One region of the Bacillus sp. UNC322MFChir4.1 genome, then DNA from elsewhere that is predicted to be linked to it. Evidence: predicted binding sites of a transcription regulator. Region 1 holds the regulator's gene; each other region holds the start of a gene.

Region 1 (3,285 bases):
GTTAGCGAAAGTTCTTCCACATTTAAATGGGAAACTTCATGGCATGGCACTTCGCGTTCCGACACCAAATGTATCTCTTGTTGACTTAGTTGTAGATGTAAAACGCGACGTAACAGTGGAAGAGATTAATGAAGCATTTATGAATGTTGCTAGCGGTGCATTAAAAGGAATTGTCGCATTTAGCGATGAACCGCTTGTTTCTATAGACTTTAACACAAATACGCATTCTGCAATCATTGATGGTTTATCTACAATGGTAATGGGCGAGCGAAAAGTAAAAGTACTTGCTTGGTACGATAACGAATGGGGTTATTCTCGTCGTGTTGTAGACCTTGTAAAGCTTGTTGTAGATCAATTCGCGAAACAAGAAAACGTACAACATATTTAATAGATGAGAAAAGGGCAGGCGTTAGCCTGTCCTTTTTTGTAATAGAAAAATATTACATATTTTTTCTGTGTAAATCACCTAGAACAGCTATGATTACTGTGGTTTTGAGTCTTTTCTCTTTTTGGAGGAAAATAAAAGAAAAAGTATCATCTGAAAAAATAAAAAACTGATGTTGCAAAATGAAAATAAACAAAGTATACTAACATTCGTAAACTTAAGAGCTGAGGTACGTAGTCACTACTTAAAGGGTTAGGACCTCTCTGGACTAACTTTCCCCCGTGGTAGTGGAGCAAACCAAATTGCAAATTAGTTTTCAATTCGAACAGTTAAATTAAATCAATGAGGGGGAACTGTAGAATGGATACTATGGATACTATGGGTCGTCACGTAATTGCGGAACTTTGGGATTGCGATTTCGACAAGCTTAATGATATGCCTTATATTGAAAGGTTATTTGTGGATGCAGCACTTCGAGCAGGCGCTGAAGTACGTGAGGTTGCTTTCCACAAATTTGCACCACAAGGTGTAAGTGGAGTTGTAATTATTTCTGAGTCTCACTTAACAATTCACAGCTTTCCGGAGCATGGTTATGCAAGTATTGATGTTTATACTTGTGGGGATCGCATTGATCCAAATGTTGCTGCGGAGTACATCGCTGAAGGTTTAGGAGCAAAAACGAGAGAAAGTATTGAACTTCCTCGCGGTACAGGTAGCTTCGAAATTAAGCAAAGAGAAACAAAAGCTCTTTAAAAAAGAAGATAATTGATTTAAAATGTAAAGAGGTGTATAATGCACCTCTTTTTAGTTTATATTGTGTTATCACCTATCTATATAAATACAACTTGAAACAACGACGTAAAAAACCCTTTCTTTTTAGATGGACGAGAGCATCTGGCTATGCATAGAAGCGGCCTTTGCCTTCTTCTGCCACATGCCAGGTTTTAAACAAAAGGAGCAGGCCAGTAGCGGGCATGTTGTATTCTGCATAGCAGTAATCTCTGTGTTGAAAAATCAAGTTGGATTTATATATTATAATAAGAAGAAATTTGTTTATACATAAGTGCATGTAATTGAGTGTTTATAATATTGAAGAGAAAATTATTGTTTAAAATGTTTTAGTTTTGTTAAGATAAAATTAAATTGTAAAGGAGTGAATGGATTGCGTTGTCCATCCTGTTTTCACAATGGTACGAAAGTATTGGATTCACGTCCAGTTGACGAAGGACGATCAATTCGCAGAAGAAGAGAGTGCGAAAGTTGTTTCAGTCGCTTTACCACATTTGAACGTGTCGAAGAGCCACCGCTCATTGTTGTAAAGAAAGAAGGGACGCGAGAAGAATTTAACAAAGAGAAAATTTTGCGTGGTTTAATTAAAGCGTGTGAAAAGCGACCTGTAACGTTAAAACAATTAGAAGAAATCACACAACATGTAGAACGGGAATTACGTAACTTAGGAATGTCAGAAGTACAAAGCGATATGATTGGTGAAATGGTCATGGAAGCGCTTCGTGATATTGATGATGTTGCATATGTACGTTTTGCATCTGTTTACCGACAATTTAAAGATTTGAACGTATTTATTGAAGAGTTGAAAGATATTCTTCAAAAAGAACGAAAATAAAAGAGCTAGAAGCGTAAGCTATTAGCTCTTTTTTCACTCATAATAAGAATGGATGACAGAAAGGATTTGCAAGGATGGAAAGACAGTCATGGATGGAACTGTTGCCAATTGACCGTTATAAAGTAAGTGCAAGAGGGCTGCTCAGCAACTATGATCGTAAAGTGCTGACAATGTTATATCAGCCACTTATTGGCAGTAAAGCTTTTAGTCTATATATGACATTATGGGGCGAGTTAGAGCAGGACCGTTTATTTGGAAGAGAAAATACACACCATTCTATTATGGTAACAATGCAAATGCAGCTCCCAGAGATTTATGAAGAACGTCTAAAGCTAGAGGCGATTGGACTTTTAAATGTGTATGTGAAAAGAGAAAAAGATATTCGCATGTTTATTTATGAGTTACAGCCACCACTTATGCCAAAGCAATTTTTTGATGATATTGTATTAAGTATTTTCTTATATAACCGCTTAAGTAAGTCGAAATATAATCAAGTGAAGCAATATTTCTTAGAAGAAGAATTTGACTTTTCTTCATATGAAAATGCAACACGATCTTTTAATGATGTGTTTGGTTCTTTTAATCCAGGACAAGTTGAGCATGCCAAGGAAGAACTTATTATACCAAATGCAACTGTGATGCCGAGCAGGGCGGAGGGGAATGCGCCTCAAATTTGGAATGATTTCTTTGATTTTTCTTTATTTGTAGAAGGATTATCAGCGCTTGTGCCGCGTAAAGCAATCACGGATCAGATGCGTGAATGTGTGATTATATTAGCTTACGTATACGGCATTGATCCGTTATCCATGCAAAATATTGTTCTTGGTGCTGTTACGGAGCATAATACAATTGATATGGAACGATTGCGAAAAGGTGCACGTGATTGGTACCAATTTGAGAATGGACAGGCACTTCCTAAGTTTAGTGAGCGGACGCAGCCATTGCATGCGCGGACGATGAAGGAGAAAGAACCGACAACACAAGAAGAGATGCTGATTAAACAGTTAGAGGAAATTTCACCAAGAGAGTTATTAAAAGAAATTTCAGGCGGGGCTGAGCCGACGAAGGCTGATTTGCAAATTATTGAAGATGTGATGTTGAATCAGAAGTTAACACCAGGTGTTGTCAATGTCCTTATTTATTATGTCATGCTTCGTTCGGATATGAAGTTAGCGAAATCGTATGTAGAGAAAATTGCCGGACACTGGGCCCGTAAAAAAATTACAACCGTAACGGAAGCGATGGGGCTTGCGAAAGAGGAAAATCGTCAATATCA
Region 2 (3,285 bases), on a different contig from region 1:
TTGCTTTTTTCGTCGATTGATAAGCAAGCCTTTCCAACAATTGACAAACACCTAGATCAAGATAATAATTTAATGCTTCAAAAAATGCTTCTTTAGAACCACTAATACACGCTAATTTCACTAAGTTAATAGAGGTAAACGATAAATTCCCTCTTCCAATCGCAGTTTCTTCTCCATGAATATTAGACATGACACGCGTACGACATCCCATATAACACACTTCACTTTCAGGACGCCCATCATAATATGCTGCATTAAATGGTGCATCTAAAAATGAAAAATTAGGGAATAATCGTTTCGCCGTCGTTTCTATAGCTAATTCAAACAAATCATAATTTGGATCTTTCTCTTCAAAATTTACTCCCTTTTTTAATTTGAAGATTTGAATCGGAAAAATTGGTGTTTCTCCTTTTCCTAATCCAGCTTGAGTCGCTCGTAATAATTGTTTAATTAATAATCTTCCTTCTTTTGATGTATCTGTTCCGTAATTAATAGAAATAAACGGAACTTGCCCCCCGCCTCTGCTATGCATGCTATTGGAATTATGAATAAATGCCTCACACGCTTGATACGTATCATTTTCTGTTTCTTTCCACGCAAACTCTTCTATTTGCTCAGCTGTTAATGGATATGTTGCTAAACGTTTTTTATTTCGTTCAAACGTTTTTCTCACATATGGCGCCAAATCCACGTCAAAAAGCGCAAAAGATTGTCCACCATGTTGCATATTTTGATTCGCTTGAAAAATAATAGAAGAAAGCGCCAACGCACTTTTAATATCTTGTGGCTGTCTCATATGTCCATGCCCTGTATGAAACCCGTTTTGAAGCATCTCTGCTAACGGAATTTGTGAACAAGTTGTCGTACCTGTTGCATAAAAGTCTAAATCATGTGGATATAAAACATTTTGATCAATTGCTTGTTTCACTTTCTCAGAAAGCAGTTGCTCTATCGCATAATACCTTGCGCTCTCAGAAGCAAATTTCCCCATCATTCCCATTGGAGATCGACCGTCAACATTCGCATTTTCTTGTATTAAATCTTGTTCATTTGCATGAATAATTTTCGCAAAAATCTCCTTTAGATTTTCATCATATTCATTTTTTTTGTTCATTTCTCGATTCATTCCTTAACCCCCAACAACATCTTGTTCATTTACTACAGAAATGATACTACATATAGTAAGAGTGGATCTGTGATAAATGTAACATTCTTGTGAAAGTTTTTTTAAGATCTATTGAACTTTCCCCTTATATTTCCAAGTTAAATTTTATCTTACAAAAAAGAAATGTGATCTGTACAAATGTATGGTACAATATACGGGAAAAACTCTTTTTACCCTTTATCAACACATTTGAATAAAGGAGACTGAACTTATGCTTACATATCTTTTATTTATCGTTGCCTATTTACTTGGCTCGATTCCATTTGCACTTGTTGTTGGAAAAATTGGTTATGGAATCGATATTCGCGAACATGGCAGCGGAAATTTAGGAGGAACGAATACATTTCGTACGTTAGGGAAAAAAGCGGGTTTTATTGTTACAATTGCTGATGTTTTAAAAGGGACATTAGCTACAGCGCTACCGATCATTTTTGGATTAAACGTTCATCCGCTTTGGTTTGGATTAGCTGCGGTACTTGGTCATGTTTACCCAATTTTCGCAAAGTTCCGCGGCGGAAAAGCAGTTGCTACTTCTGCTGGTGTACTATTATGCTACGCACCACTTACCTTTTTAGTATTGGCTGTAGTCTTTTTTACCCTACTCTTTACGACGAGATACGTTTCACTTTCTTCTATGATAGCAGCTGTCGTTGCTGTTATCGCAGCAATTATAAACGGGGATAAAATCTTCATTGTTGCCATGTGTTTATTAGCTGGTATGGTTATTTATAGACACCGTGCAAATATTGGACGAATTATAAATAAAACAGAACCAAAAGCAAAATTAACAAAAAAACACAAATAAGATTGTGACCCACATAACGCAAAAAGAGAACGCAAAGCATATAAATGGCTTCTTTTTGCGTTATTTTTTATACTAAAAGAAAAGCGATTATGTTGGAGGAATACTAGATGAACATTTCAGTATCAAAAGAAGCACTAAACTGGTATAAAAACGAGCTTGGTTTACAAACAGGCGATTGTCTTCGCTTTTTCGTACAATACGGTGGATGTAGCACTGTTCAAAAAGGTCTTTCATTAGGGATTCGTAAAGATGATCCAGCTACTCCTGTTGTACAATTTCAAGAAGATGGTATTACTTTCTTTATCGAAGGCGATGATGAATGGTTCTTTGACGGGCATGACTTATCTGTTACATTTAACGCTGATGATGAGTTCCCGCAATTTCATTATATAAAATAAAAAAACGTGGCCTACGCCACGTTTTTTCATTGCTTTTTAATCTTCTCGTATGTCTCATACCACTCTGGGTACAACTTTTTAAATGACACTGGACGAAAACCTTCTTTTTTAGCACAAATATTCGTTGTAAATGCTGTAATACAACGTTCACCATTTCCATTATAAATTTCATAGCCATATACAACACGTAGTGGGCTCACAGACTCCACCCATGTTTTCACAATAGCTTTTTCTCCGTAACGCATTGCTTTTCGATATGTAATTTGCAAATCAAGTACAGGAGATACAATCCCATCATTCTCCATTTCAACATACGAAAACCCTAAATCTTGAATTAATTTCGTACGGCCAAGTTCTAACCATACTAAATAATTTGCGTGGTACACGACACCCATTTGATCTGTCTCTGCATAACGGATGTCAACCTCCTGTTCTGCTATAAACATTGTTTTAACTCCTTCTCACTTGCATTTCTTTCTACACCTTTAATCATAATACAGAGAATATGAAAATAAAATAGAAGCGGCGGATCTTTTCCTTAAAGGAGTGAGCATATGCTACAAATCATAACTGTACGAAGTGGCGATAATGTGTATAAATTAGCTAAGCAGTACGGAACAACAGCAGAAACCATCGTGAAAGATAATGGGTTAAATCCAGCTGAAACACTCGTCATCGGGCAAGCATTAATTGTGAATACACAAGGAAATACCTACTTTGTACAACCTGGCGATAGCTTATATAAAATTGCCTTAACCTACAACGTCCCTCTCGCTAGCCTAGCAAAAGTAAATCATTTATCATTAAAATCCGCACTTCAAGTCGGACAGCAGCTTTACGTACCAAAAGGGACAAAGAAAATTATTGAATCGATTGCCTACTTACAGCCCTCTACAATTCCGATTAAGGAAAGCTTA
Region 3 (3,285 bases), on a different contig from region 1:
AGCTGCTTCTTTCTGATATTTGGATTGCTCATCAGTTCATCATACATTTCATCAATGTCGATATCATCTAAATGTTTTCCGTACTCTTTATACACTGTATAAGGCGCGAAAACATGGAATGGTTCGTTTTTCTCAGCAAGCTCAAAGAACTTGCTTGGTACGATAATTCCGATGGAAAGAGACTGAATACGGCTCTTCTCGTCGGCATTTATTTTTTTTGTATCGAGGAACTCAATAATGTCCCAATGGAAAATATTTAAATATACAGCTCCGGCACCTTTTCTTTGCATGTTGTTACTCCATACATTTAAAACGTATGGGGAATAGTCATTTCTGCTACCCTCTCTATATCGCTATAGAGTTCAGACCATATCTTCTTCTCACCAAATTCTTTGTTTAGCCATTCATCATATTTTTATTATATATACCATTTGAATTTGGTTTGTTTGAGAAGCCAGGTTCGAGCTATATAGTCGCCTACATAGCTACTTGGTCGTTGAACCTTCTCCTTATCTAACAGACTTAGGAGCTCGGCTGCTGATTTCCTGCAATCTTGGATTTTTAGGGGGCGCTACGTAATTTCTCCGTAGTATCCTACCTCGATATACTCAGGCGTTCCAGCAATTGACCCGGTTTTATAGTTGAGCCATAAGTTAACCCAACTGATTCGCATACGAAAACGAATCTTCAAGCAATTTCATAACTGGTACAACACCACTTGCTGCGTTCTCGATACCTTTAATTTGTTCACCGCGTGCTCGTAGTTTACTCAAGTTGAGCGCTACGCCTCCACCAATCTTACTTAACTGCATCGCTGTATTAATATTAAACCCAATCGAGTTTAAGCTGTCGTCCATCTCTAACAAGAAACAAGACACCATTTCTCCTCTTCTGCTTCTTCCTGCATTTAAAAAGGTTGGTGTCGCTGGTTGATAGTTTTGTTTGACGATCATACTTGCGAATTGCTTCGCCTTCTGAGCGTTTCCTCGTCCTAAGTATAACGATACGATTGCTACGCGATCAGGATAGCTTTCTAAATATTGTTTTTGATCATTCGTTTTTAACGCGTAATCTTTATAAAACTTAGAAGCTGCCATATAAGATTGAAACTCAAACTTTTCGCCGTATGCGATTTCGTATACAGCCTCCACCTCGTCCATCTTATATTCGCTTAACACATCATAGTAGTAGTCATGCTCTAACATATACTCGATGCGATTCGCCACGCTATCAAAAGGAACGGTATTCTCTTTCGCTTCTTCCATAAAGACAGCTAGTGCCTCTTTATCTTTGTGAAGCTGATAGAACCCGTCCTGCATTTGCGTGATCTCATTATTCAATTCAATGTGTCGCAATCTCCAGCACCCTCTCTTTAAAAACTTCTACATCTTTATTTGTTCCAGATAACTCAAATTTTGATACAATTGGCACTTCATATCTCGTTGAAATCTTGTCTGCACTTGCCCCAAACATATCTCCCCAATTACGATTTCCGCTTGCAGATACTCCTTTTAAACGTTCATGATTACGTTCTAAAAATTTCAAAACACGTTCCGGCACATTTCCAAAACCTGTTGTATACGTAATAAGGACAAATTCTTCATCTAATACGAGATTTTCATTGATTTGAACGGCCGGCATATTTAATTTGTGAATGAAACGCTTCACGTTTCCTGTCATAGAATCATATGCAACTAACATCTCCGACCCTCCTTTTACATCTTTTCACGTCATGTTCGCCCTTGATGAATTCTCTATATATTGTATTACTTTTTAAAAAAGGACACAAGATATATGTATAATTTCTTTCTTTTTAAAAATTTATTTTTTCGACAAAAAAGGCCGCTCTTTATACAATACAAAGAATATGAAACAACATTCTAAAACACATGTCAATAAAGTGTATTTCAAAAAAGTTGTCAACGGATTTACCCACATTTCCAAAAAAGTTCCTCTTATCAAATTGTCAAAAAAGAAAACATAAATGCGAAATCTATTTCTCATTTGTCAAAAAAAAACGAACAGTTCCCTTATTAGAAACTGTTCGAAACCGGTTACATATTATATATAAACTAGAACCCTTTTTAGGGAAATAGGAGCGTCTGACCGCACATAGAAACGGTCAGAGCTTTTTCCCTACCGCACTCGTGTAATCCTATTCTTGAAGTTCTACACGCACGATATCGCTCAAAAATATATGATGGAAAATTTCATCTTTACATTGCATCGTAAAAACAGGTGATTCATCATCGAAATACGCAATCGTACCTTTAACTTTTTGAATCGAATTTTGTAGTTTTGCTATTACAAGCACACTTTGTTCGTGTTCGTATGCTTTTTTTAATTGCTCCATGATTTCCTTCATTCGCTTGCGCTTCTCCGGAAACATAACCATCCCAACAAATTTTCTTCCTTTCTCATCTTTCCAAAAACAGTCCCAATGCGGAAGTATTCCTTGTTTAAACTCTCCCAAATAAACTTCTCTCCTTTCTCGTCATCCGGCTCTTAATAATTCTTTTCCTTACGAGCGCGGTGTTTCCATATATGTATAAATGATCTTTCCATCATGCTGTGCGTTACCTCGAAAATATTTAAAGTCTTCTCGCGCTACTAAAACTTCGCGAAATGTATAAAACACTTCTTTTGTTACAATATATTCTTGTATTTCTTTATTTTTAAGCTGATCTAAAATTATATTTACTTGTTGTTTATCCATACAAATCACCTCTCTGTCGTATTCTTATTTCACGACTACCTTTGAATATATCCAATAGATCCTATTTCAGCAAATCATTTTTTATCCCGCATTAACGGGCAATAATACTCCCGCCTCAAAATTCAGTGGATGCATTGTCCAGCTCTAGCGGCTAGAATCTCCGGCCGTTTCGCCCCCTCGGACGAGGCAAAAAGCGCCTCTCTGTCAGGGGCGTGGGCGTCCTGCGATTCTGAGCGAGCCGCTTCCGCTTTTCTTAAGAAGTAAGGTGGGAGATAAACTGCCCGTAAAAGCCCGATTGGTGAGGGCTGATAATCAGTGGGGGATGAAGAAAACCCCCACTGATTAAAGTTTCACTTTATCGTGCTCCCTCTTATGATACAATAAAATAGATATTAGGAGGGGTAACATGATTCGGAAAGCAAAACAAACAGATGCTAAAGCAATTTCTCCTTTATTGTACAACGCACTTCATGAAATTGCTGAAAAATTGACAGGCGGCACAAACGAAACGGAAGTTCTAGAAGGTTTAGAATATTGGTTTACGAAAAAGCAAAACCGACTCAGTTATG

What was found. Region 1 encodes NrdR, which represses ribonucleotide reductase genes. Its sites were predicted from a motif close to AACACNATATATNGTGTT; they were not measured.
Region 2: a site for NrdR is predicted at 1,169-1,186, ahead of BR72_RS06255 (anaerobic ribonucleoside triphosphate reductase). Genes of this name have one in related genera too.
Region 3: a site for NrdR is predicted at 1,751-1,768, ahead of nrdI (class Ib ribonucleoside-diphosphate reductase assembly flavoprotein NrdI). Genes of this name have one in related genera too.

What each region holds. Positions count from the first base shown of each region.
Region 1 is NZ_JQKQ01000014.1:140,358-143,642, reverse strand. It holds gene BR72_RS07925 (glyceraldehyde-3-phosphate dehydrogenase) at 1-388, shown strand, start outside; gene speD (adenosylmethionine decarboxylase) at 755-1,138, shown strand; gene nrdR (transcriptional regulator NrdR) at 1,548-2,009, shown strand; gene BR72_RS07910 (replication initiation and membrane attachment family protein) at 2,084-3,285, shown strand, end outside.
Region 2 is NZ_JQKQ01000012.1:184,546-187,830, forward strand. It holds gene BR72_RS06255 (anaerobic ribonucleoside triphosphate reductase) at 1-1,114, opposite strand, end outside; gene plsY (glycerol-3-phosphate 1-O-acyltransferase PlsY) at 1,377-1,970, shown strand; gene BR72_RS06265 (HesB/YadR/YfhF family protein) at 2,078-2,368, shown strand; gene BR72_RS06270 (acyl-CoA thioesterase) at 2,395-2,814, opposite strand; gene BR72_RS06275 (glycoside hydrolase family 18 protein) at 2,923-3,285, shown strand, end outside.
Region 3 is NZ_KN050809.1:249,029-252,313, forward strand. It holds partial or broken gene BR72_RS18505 (ribonucleoside-diphosphate reductase subunit alpha) at 1-287, opposite strand, end outside; partial or broken gene BR72_RS18510 (ribonucleotide reductase N-terminal alpha domain-containing protein) at 657-1,355, opposite strand; gene nrdI (class Ib ribonucleoside-diphosphate reductase assembly flavoprotein NrdI) at 1,342-1,701, opposite strand; gene BR72_RS18520 (hypothetical protein) at 2,156-2,473, opposite strand; gene BR72_RS18525 (hypothetical protein) at 2,522-2,716, opposite strand; gene BR72_RS18530 (GNAT family N-acetyltransferase) at 3,123-3,285, shown strand, end outside.